Regions from separate parts of the Klebsiella sp. WOUb02 genome, predicted to be linked through region 3. Evidence: predicted binding sites of a transcription regulator. Region 3 holds the regulator's gene; each other region holds the start of a gene.
What was found. The regulator PurR, encoded in region 3, represses purine synthesis genes. The targets are predictions, from matches to a motif close to CANGCAAACGTTTGCNTG.
Positions count from the first base shown of each region.

Region 1: the regulator PurR is predicted to act here: its motif matches at 1,936-1,953, upstream of gcvT (glycine cleavage system aminomethyltransferase GcvT).
Region 2: the regulator PurR is predicted to act here: its motif matches at 1,296-1,313, upstream of ABOC21_RS25760 (nucleobase:cation symporter-2 family protein).

Region 1 covers NZ_CP170106.1:308,048-311,325, reverse strand. The annotation lists partial or broken gene gcvP (aminomethyl-transferring glycine dehydrogenase) at 1-162, opposite strand, end outside; gene gcvH (glycine cleavage system protein GcvH) at 338-727, opposite strand; gene gcvT (glycine cleavage system aminomethyltransferase GcvT) at 750-1,844, opposite strand; gene ubiI (FAD-dependent 2-octaprenylphenol hydroxylase) at 2,269-3,278, opposite strand, start outside.
Region 2 covers NZ_CP170110.1:3,863,076-3,866,353, reverse strand. The annotation lists gene glpK (glycerol kinase GlpK) at 1-1,123, shown strand, start outside; gene ABOC21_RS25760 (nucleobase:cation symporter-2 family protein) at 1,365-2,756, shown strand; gene ABOC21_RS25755 (AsmA family protein) at 2,913-3,278, shown strand, end outside.
Region 3 covers NZ_CP170110.1:855,729-859,006, reverse strand. The annotation lists gene ABOC21_RS10930 (MFS transporter) at 1-147, opposite strand, end outside; gene ABOC21_RS10925 (YnhF family membrane protein) at 310-399, opposite strand; gene purR (HTH-type transcriptional repressor PurR) at 694-1,719, shown strand; gene punR (DNA-binding transcriptional activator PunR) at 1,737-2,648, opposite strand; gene punC (purine nucleoside transporter PunC) at 2,761-3,278, shown strand, end outside.

The DNA of each region.
Region 1 (3,278 bases), on a different replicon from region 3:
GTTGCCAGTCTGAATATCCTGCGGCACAATCTGGCCAATCAGGGCGTTAAGCGAATCGGCGCCAACGGTTTTCAGCATCTCCTGCTGTTGCTGAGCATCCGGACCGATGTGACGTTCAATAAAGGCGCCGCGGTTTTCAAGCTGACCTAAAGTCTGAGTCATGAGCGATGGTTCCTGAAACGTGCAGTGAATCGTAATTGTCTGACAGGTTTGCCCGCTGGAGCACAAACGCCAGCCGGGCTTTAATACGCAAAATCATTCACGCGGCGGGCGGCGACGCTCCGCGGCTTACAAAAGCCAGCGACCGACGCGCCTGCGGCGTGAAGGATGGAGGTACTTACTCGTCTTCTAACAGCGCGGCGTAGCCCGTCGCGTCCAGCAGCGCCGCGATCTGAGTTTCATCGCTGGCTTTGATCTTGAAGATCCAGCCGGCGGCGTACGGTTCGCTGTTAACCAGATCCGGAGAGTCGTTCAGCTCTTCATTCACCGCCACGATCTCGCCGCTAATCGGGGCATAGATATCCGAGGCCGCTTTTACCGACTCCGCAACGGCGCAGTCATCGCCGGCGTCAACGCTCGTCCCGACTTCCGGCAGATCGACGAAAACCATATCGCCAAGCAGCTCCTGCGCGTGCTCGGTGATGCCAACGGTGTAGGTGCCGTCGGCTTCTTTGCGCAGCCATTCGTGTTCTTTACTGTATTTCAGTTCTGCTGGTACGTTGCTCATCATTCATCTCCAAAAGGGGGAATCACGCAACGGCTTTGCCGTTACGCACAAAAACGGGTTTAGTCACTTTTACCGGCATTTCGCGGTTGCGGATCTGTACGACGGCCGTTTCACCGATGCCCGCCGGTACGCGCGCCAGCGCAATACTGTAGCCCAGCGTCGGGGAGAACGTTCCGCTGGTGATAATGCCCTCTTGCTGATTACCGTCAGCGTCGGTAAAGCGCACCGGCAGACCGCCGCGCAGCACGCCCTTCTCGGTCATCACCAGGCCAACCAGCTGTTCGGTGCCTTTTTCACGCTGCAGCTCCAGCGCTTCACGGCCAATAAAGTTGCGATCGGCAGGTTCCCAGGCGATGGTCCAGCCCATATTGGCCGCCAGCGGGGAGACGCCTTCGTCCATATCCTGGCCGTACAAGTTCATCCCAGCTTCCAGGCGCAGCGTGTCGCGAGCGCCGAGGCCGCAGGGCTTCACGCCCGCATCCAGCAGGCTGCGCCAGAAATCGGCGGCCTGCTCTTTCGGCAGCGCAATCTCATAGCCCGCCTCGCCGGTATAGCCGGTGGTGGCGATAAACAGATCTCCCGCCTGTACGCCAAAGAACGGCTTCATGCCGGCAACGGCCTGGCGCTGCTGCTCGTTAAACAGGGTGGCGGCTCTCTCTTTCGCCTGCGGCCCCTGGACGGCGATCAGCGCCAGATCGTCGCGCACAGTTATCTCCAGGCCATAAGGTTCAGCCTGCTGGCTAATCCAGGCGAGGTCTTTTTCGCGGGTCGCGGAGTTAACCACGAGGCGGAAATAGTCTTCCGTCAGGAAATAGACAATCAGGTCATCGATAACGCCCGCCGAAGCGGTCAGCATTCCGCTGTACAGCGCCTTGCCCGGGACGGTGAGCTTCGCCACATCGTTAGCCAGCAGATAGCGCAGGAACTCGCGAATCCGGCTACCGTGGAAGTCGACGATGGTCATGTGCGAGACGTCGAACATGCCGGCATCGCTGCGCACCGCGTGGTGCTCATCAATCTGGGAACCGTAGTGCAGCGGCATCATCCAGCCGTGGAAGTCCACCATGCGAGCGCCGCACAGCGTGTGTTGTTCATACAACGGAGTCTGTTGAGCCATCTTTTCCTCGTCGAATAAAACGGAACCAGCTACTTTTTTTGGCGGCGATTTCGCCCCGCGAAATCCGGCATCGGAGCCCTTCTCTGGCGCCGACGCAAACGTTACCTTTGGCCTGAACTTACCACCGAAACCGGCGTTAAACCATAAGGTAAATCAGGACATCACATTAGCTTATGACCAAATCTCGCCGAAAACTCTACAGAATTATTGACTGGTAAAAAGCGATTTATGCCACATAAAATTAACATAAAAAAACAACCAGGCAGGTGATGATGATATTTTATGCGAAAAAATGGGCCTGATTTCTTTCACAAAAAAAGAGAGGCATTAATAAAACTAATGCGAAAAAATGGCTGAGATTAGATTATTTCAAATGAGAGGGGGAAACCCGGCGCGAGGGCCGGGGGAGAGAAGTGTGACGCGCTTAACGTAACCAGGCCGGAAGGTCGTTCAGGCCCATCGCCTGGCGGATCAGTTGCGGCTTGACGCCCGGCAGCGTATCGGCCAGCTTGAGGCCGATATCGCGCAGCAGCTTCTTCGCCGGATGGCTGCCGGCAAACATTTCGCGGAAGCCCTGCATTCCTGCCAGCATCAGCGCGGCGCTGTGCTTGCGGCTGCGCTCATAGCGACGTAGATACAGATGCTGGCCAATATCCTTGCCCTGGGCATACAGGCGCCGGATCTCATCGATAAGCTCGGCGGCATCCATAAAGCCGAGGTTCACCCCTTGCCCGGCCAGCGGGTGGATGGTGTGAGCGGCATCGCCAACCAGCGCCAGCCGATGGGCGGCAAACTGGCGCGCGTAGCGGCCGGTGAGCGGGAAAACTTCGCGCTCGCTCTCAAGCTGGCACAGGCCGAGGCGGTTATCGAAGGCGATATTCAGCGCCTGATTAAACGTCGCCTCATCCGCCTGCTGCATCTGCTCCGCTTCCTGCGGCGATAGCGACCAGACGATAGAGCACAGGTGCGGATCGCTGAGCGGCAGGAAGGCGAGGATGCCGTCGCCGTGGAAGGCCTGGCGCGCGATGGCCCGATGCGGATCCGCGGTGCGGATAGTGGCCACCAGCGCGTGATGGCGATAGTCCCAGAAGGTCAGCGGAATATCGGCTTTGTTGCGCAACCAGGAGTTGGCGCCGTCAGCGCCGACCACCAGCCGGGCGGTCAGCATGCTGCCGTCCTGCAGGCTGAGAAAGGCTTCGTTCTCACCCCATGCCACCTGCTGCAGCTGCGCCGGGGCCAGCAGCGTGACGTCAGAACAGCGCTGCGCCTTTTGCCACAGCGCGTGGTGCACCACCGCATTTTCAATAATGTGCCCGAGGTGGCTGAAGCCCAGGCTTTGGTCATCAAAGCTGATGCGGCCAAAGCCGTCTTTATCCCACACTTCCATACCGTGATAGCAGCTGGCGCGGCGGGCGATAATGGTTGACCAGACGT
Region 2 (3,278 bases), 1.3 Mb from region 3:
CGGCCTGGTCGTGGACCCGTACTTCTCCGGCACCAAAGTGAAGTGGATCCTCGATCACGTTGAGGGCTCGCGCGAACGCGCTAAGCGCGGCGAGCTGCTGTTCGGGACCGTTGATACCTGGCTGGTGTGGAAAATGACCCAGGGCCGCGTGCACGTGACCGACTACACCAACGCCTCGCGCACCATGCTGTTCAATATCAACGACCTGGACTGGGACGACAAAATGCTCGACGCGCTGGATATTCCGCGCGCCATGCTGCCGGAAGTGCGCAAGTCCTCCGAGATATACGGCCAGACCAACATCGGCGGTAAAGGCGGCACGCGTATTCCTATCGCGGGTATTGCCGGCGACCAGCAGGCGGCGCTGTTCGGCCAGCTGTGCGTCAAAGAGGGGATGGCGAAAAACACCTACGGCACCGGCTGCTTTATGCTGATGAACACCGGCGAGAAAGCGGTTGCCTCGACCCACGGCCTGCTGACCACCATTGCCTGCGGCCCGCGCGGCGAAGTTAACTACGCCCTGGAGGGCGCGGTATTTATGGCCGGCGCCTCTATTCAGTGGCTGCGCGACGAGATGAAGCTGATCAACGACGCGTTCGATTCCGAATATTTCGCCACCAAGGTGAAGGATACCAACGGCGTGTACGTGGTCCCGGCGTTTACCGGCCTCGGCGCGCCCTACTGGGACCCGTACGCTCGCGGCGCGATCTTTGGCCTGACCCGTGGGGTAAACGCCAACCATATTATCCGCGCAACCCTGGAGTCTATCGCCTATCAGACCCGCGACGTGCTGGAAGCGATGCAGGCTGACTCCGGCATCCGCCTGCACGCGCTGCGCGTCGACGGCGGCGCGGTCGCCAACAACTTCCTGATGCAGTTCCAGTCCGATATTCTCGGCACCCGCGTCGAGCGCCCGGAAGTCCGTGAAGTCACGGCGCTGGGTGCGGCTTACCTGGCCGGTCTGGCAGTTGGCTTCTGGCAGAACCTGGACGAGCTGCAGGAGAAAGCGGTGATCGAGCGCGAATTCCGTCCGGGGATCGAAACCACCGAACGTAACTACCGCTACAGCGGCTGGAAAAAAGCGGTGAAACGCGCCCTGGCGTGGGAAGAGCACGAAGAGTAATCCCGCCGAAACCGTCCCGGTAGCGCAGCGCTTACCGGGACGACGGCTTTATGCGCAACGTTTTTTCTTCGCCCGGATAAGGTGCCCGGCACCGGCTCGGGCTTCTTTTTCGCCCCGCCATGCGAATGCCTTTTCCCCACACTTTTTCGGCGGAATTATTTTTCCTCAAACGCTGGCAAACGTTTGCTTTTGCATTACAGTCCGCTAAAATCCCCGCTTTGCCACCTTGGGATTGCTTGTGATGTCCGTGAATACCGCCGAGCCAGAAAATGCGCAACCGGTTGCGCATAAACAAACCAGCGAATTAATCTACCGCCTCGAAGACCGCCCCCCGCTGCCACAAACGCTGTTCGCCGCCTTCCAGCACCTGCTGGCGATGTTTGTTGCGGTGATCACGCCGGCGCTATTAATTTGTCAGGCTCTGGGTCTTCCCGCCCAGGATACGCAGCACATCATCAGCATGTCGCTGTTTGCTTCCGGCGTGGCATCGATTATTCAAATTAAGGCCTGGGGACCGGTCGGCTCCGGGCTCCTCTCCATTCAGGGCACCAGTTTTAACTTCGTCGCCCCGCTGATTATGGGCGGTACCGCGCTAAAAACCGGCGGCGCCGACGTGCCGACGATGATGGCCGCGCTGTTCGGCACCCTGATGCTGGCCAGCTGCACGGAAATGGTCCTCTCCCGCATTCTGCACCTTGCGCGACGCGTTATTACCCCGCTGGTCTCCGGCGTGGTGGTGATGATTATCGGCCTGTCCCTCATTCAGGTTGGCCTGACCTCCATCGGCGGCGGCTACGCGGCGATGGCCGACCACACCTTCGGCGCGCCGAAAAACCTGCTGCTGGCGGGTATCGTGCTGGGGCTGATCATTATTCTTAACCGCCAGCGCAACCCCTACCTGCGCATCGCTTCGCTGGTTATCGCGATGGCGGCCGGCTACCTGGCGGCCTGGCTGCTCGATATGCTTCCCGCCAATACCGCGGCAACCGACAGCAGCCTGATTATGGTGCCCACCCCGCTCTATTACGGTCTGGGGATTGACTGGAACCTGCTGCTGCCGCTGATGCTGGTGTTTATGATCACCTCCCTGGAAACGATCGGCGATATCACCGCCACTTCCGACGTTTCCGAGCAGCCGGTTTCCGGCCCGCTGTATATGAAGCGACTGAAGGGCGGCGTGTTGGCCAACGGCCTGAACTCGTTTGTCTCCGCGGTATTTAATACCTTCCCGAACTCCTGCTTCGGTCAGAATAATGGCGTGATTCAGCTCACCGGCGTGGCCAGCCGCTACGTCGGTTTTGTGGTGGCGCTGATGCTTATCGTGCTCGGGCTGTTCCCGGCGGTCAGCGGCTTTGTGCAGCATATCCCTGAGCCGGTGCTCGGCGGCGCGACGCTGGTGATGTTCGGCACCATCGCCGCATCCGGCGTGCGCATCGTCTCCCGCGAGCCGCTGAACCGCCGGGCGATCCTGATTATCGCCCTGTCGCTGGCGGTGGGTCTCGGCGTCTCCCAGCAGCCGATGATCCTGCAGTTCGCCCCTGACTGGCTGAAGAACCTGCTCTCCTCCGGTATCGCCGCCGGCGGTATTACGGCGATTGTGCTGAATTTGGTCTTCCCGCCAGAGAAAAACTGATCCCGCCTTGCTCCCCGGCCGCGCACGGCGGCCGGGGCAGCCTGAAGTCTGCCCCTTTTAGCCCCCTCACATCATCTGATTACACAATTCCTGTCTTGAGGATTGCGCATAATTCGGGCATAACAGCCTTATGTGCCTCGCTCAGGATGTAAGACCATGAAATTTCCTGGAAAGTTGATTCTCTGGCTGCTGGCCGTTCTGCTGGTCGCGATCGTTGCCGCCTGGTTCCTGCTACAGACCCACTGGGGCTCGCGTCAGGCCAGCGCCTGGCTGAGCGACGGCACCGGCTGGCAGGTCTCCTTCGATGCGATGGATCACGACTTCTCGGCGCCGCTCCACCTGCAGCTGCAAAACGTGACGTTCGGTCGCGACGGCAAGCCCCCGACGCTGGTTGCCAAAACGGTGGATATCGGCTTTAGCACCCGCCAGTTCAGCGATCCGCTGCATGCCGATGAGATTGTGCTCAGCGACGGGACGTTAAACCTTTCCCCCTCCTCCGCCTCTTTGCCCTTTGCCGCCGAC
Region 3 (3,278 bases):
ATAGGCGCTAATCAGCATCCCCGCGGCGGGAATGGACACATCCACGCCTTTCGCGATCACCGGCAGTAATCCCATCGGGGAAAATTCGGTCGTACCGATACCAAACGCCCCAACGGCCAGCGCTAACAGGGGAAAGTTGATTTTCATGCAATGACTCCAGCAAACCGTCCTCAGCGACGGTATCTCATCAGAAGGCAAAAGCATGACATCAATCACAGAAAAACAAAAGTAAACGAAATGGCAAAAGATTTTTGCGAATTTGATAATAATACGCGGGAATGGGGGAAAGGAGCCTCTCCCCCGCAAGAATTAGTGCAGTACGGCGGTCAGCGCTGCGGCCACGATCAGCCCCAGAACAATAATCGTCGTGGTCAGCGAAAACTTTAAATCTGTATCCATCAATTTTCCCCCTGATTATCCCCACAAGAAAAGTGAGCCTGCTCATTTTTGCACAGTATTGCATAAAAATCTTCTGAGATTTAGGGCGATGCACGTTTTTACTCTTCCCCTTTGCCGCAAGATCGGACAAAATCCCACGCTAATTTGAAAGCGTATCGGCCATTGACCCCTTCCTGTCGTTCTGTGTCGTTTCCCGACGTGATGCAATGTTGAACATTGCGCTCAGGGTGTGTATAGGCAAACGTTTACGTATCGATAATCAGACGATCAGGTCAAGGTCTGGAGAGAGAAGTAATGGCAACAATTAAAGATGTAGCGAAGCGCGCAAACGTTTCCACTACAACCGTGTCACATGTAATTAACAAAACCCGTTTTGTGGCTGAAGAGACGCGCAACGCGGTATGGGCTGCCATCAAAGAGCTGCACTACTCTCCGAGTGCGGTGGCGCGCAGCCTGAAGGTTAATCACACCAAGTCGATCGGCCTGCTGGCCACCAGCAGCGAAGCGGCCTATTTTGCCGAGATTATCGAGTCCGTCGAGAAAAGCTGCTTCCAGAAGGGCTACACCTTGATTCTGGGCAACGCCTGGAACGATCCGGAAAAGCAGCAGGCCTACCTGTCAATGATGGCGCAAAAGCGCGTCGACGGTCTGCTGGTCATGTGCTCCGAGTATCCACAGTCGGTGCTCTCCATGCTCGAAGAGTACCGCAACATCCCGATGGTGGTGATGGACTGGGGCGAGTCCAAGGCCGACTTTACCGATTCGGTGATCGATAACGCCTTTGAAGGCGGTTACATGGCCGGCCGCTATCTTGTCGAACGCGGCCACCGTGAAATCGGCGTGATCCCGGGTCCGCTGGAGCGCAACACCGGCGCCGGTCGGCTGGCCGGTTTTATGAAAGCGATGGAAGAAGCGCAGATTCGCGTCCCGGAGAGCTGGGTGGTTCAGGGCGACTTCGAGCCGGAGTCCGGCTACCGCGCCATGCAGCAGATCATCAGCCAGCCGCACCGCCCGACCGCCATATTCTGCGGCGGCGATATCATGGCGATGGGGGCGATTTGCGCCGCGGACGAAATGGGCCTGCGCGTGCCGCAGGATATTTCGCTGATTGGCTATGACAACGTGCGCAACGCCCGCTACTTTAGCCCGGCGCTGACCACCATTCATCAGCCAAAGGACTCTCTCGGCGAAGCCGCATTCAATATGCTGATGGACCGCATCGTTAACAAGCGCGAAGAGTCGCAGTCTATCGAAGTTCACCCGCGCCTGGTCGAGCGCCGCTCGGTGATCGACGGCCCGTTCGTCGACTACCGCCGCTAATCCCGGCGGGGCGCCGCCTATTCCGGCGCCCGCAGCCACTCCCGATTTAACGTTTCGCTGTCGCCAAGATAGTCCAGCAGCCAGGAGAGTGCCGGCGAGATATCGCTCTGCTGCCAGGTCAGACAGCAGGCGGCGTCCGGGAACGGGTTTTCCAGCTCCAGCGCCGTCCATTCGCCGCTAGCGATCCGCGGGCGGGCGAAGTGCGACGGCACCATGCCGATGCACAGCCCGGCCGACAGGCAGGTTGTCGAGGCGTCCCAGTCCGGCACCACCACCCTCTTCTGATTATCCAGCAGCCACGTCGTGCGCTTCGGCAGCGAGCGGGAGGTATCCTCCCTGACCAGCGACGGCCAGTTGCGCAACGTATCATCGCTCAGCGGACCGCTCATTTTTGCCAGCGGATGGTGGCTGGCCACCACGCAGTGCCAGCTCAGCATGCCCATGTCGCGAAAGGCGTAGCGGCCGCCGACCGGAATCGAGCGGGTCGCGCCGATGGCCAGCTCCACGCGGCCGTCGGCCAGCGCGTCCCAGACGCCGTTAAACACCTCCTGAAAGACAATCAGCTCGACGTCCGGAAAGTGACGATAAAAATCGACAATCATCTGCCGCATACGCGCCGGCTTGACGATATCGTCTACCGCAATCGAGAGCTGCCCGCGCCAGCCGTTGGCGATCTGCTGGCACTGACGGCGGGTGATCTGCATTTTTTTGATAACAGAACGCCCTTCCTGTAAAAACCACACCCCGGCTGGGGTGAGTTCGACGTCCCGATGGCGACGCTCAAAGAGCGGAACGGCCAGCCACTCTTCGAGCTGACGCACGGTGTAGCTGACTGCCGAAGGTACACGATGTAGCTCCTGAGCCGCAGCGCTAAAGCTGCCGTTGCGCGCAACCGCATCAACCACTTCAAGGGAGTATTCGGACCACATATTCTGCCTGCAAAATTTTTGAACGCATGTAACAAATATTAGCGTTTCACAAGCCAGAATGCACTCCCTACACTCAGCGGCATCTTACCTGTATCAGAAGAAAGAGAACTTTATGCAACAACCCGGGAAAGGATTTTTGGTTTGGTTAGCGGGCCTCAGCGTGCTGGGTTTCCTCGCAACCGATATGTATCTGCCGGCGTTTTCGGCTATCCAGCAGGATCTGCATACTTCGGCGGCCTCGGTCAGCGCCAGCCTCAGCGTGTTTCTCGCCGGTTTCGCCGTTGGCCAGCTGTTCTGGGGGCCGGTATCCGATCGCTACGGGCGCAGGCCGGTACTGCTCAGCGGCCTGGCCATCTTCGCCGTCGGCTGCCTTGGCATGCTGTGGGTACGGGACGCGAATCTGATGCTGGCGCTGCGGTTTGTGCAGGCCATCGGCGTCTGCGCGGCGGCGGTCACCTGGCAGGCGATGGTCACCGACTATTATCCCGCCCAGCGTACCAACCGCATATTCGCCACCATCATGCCGCTGGTGGGCCTGTCGCCGGCCCTGGCGCCGCTGCTCGGCAGCTGGCTGCTCGCCCATTTCGACTGGCAGGCTATTTTCGCGACCCTGTTCGCCATCTCCCTGCT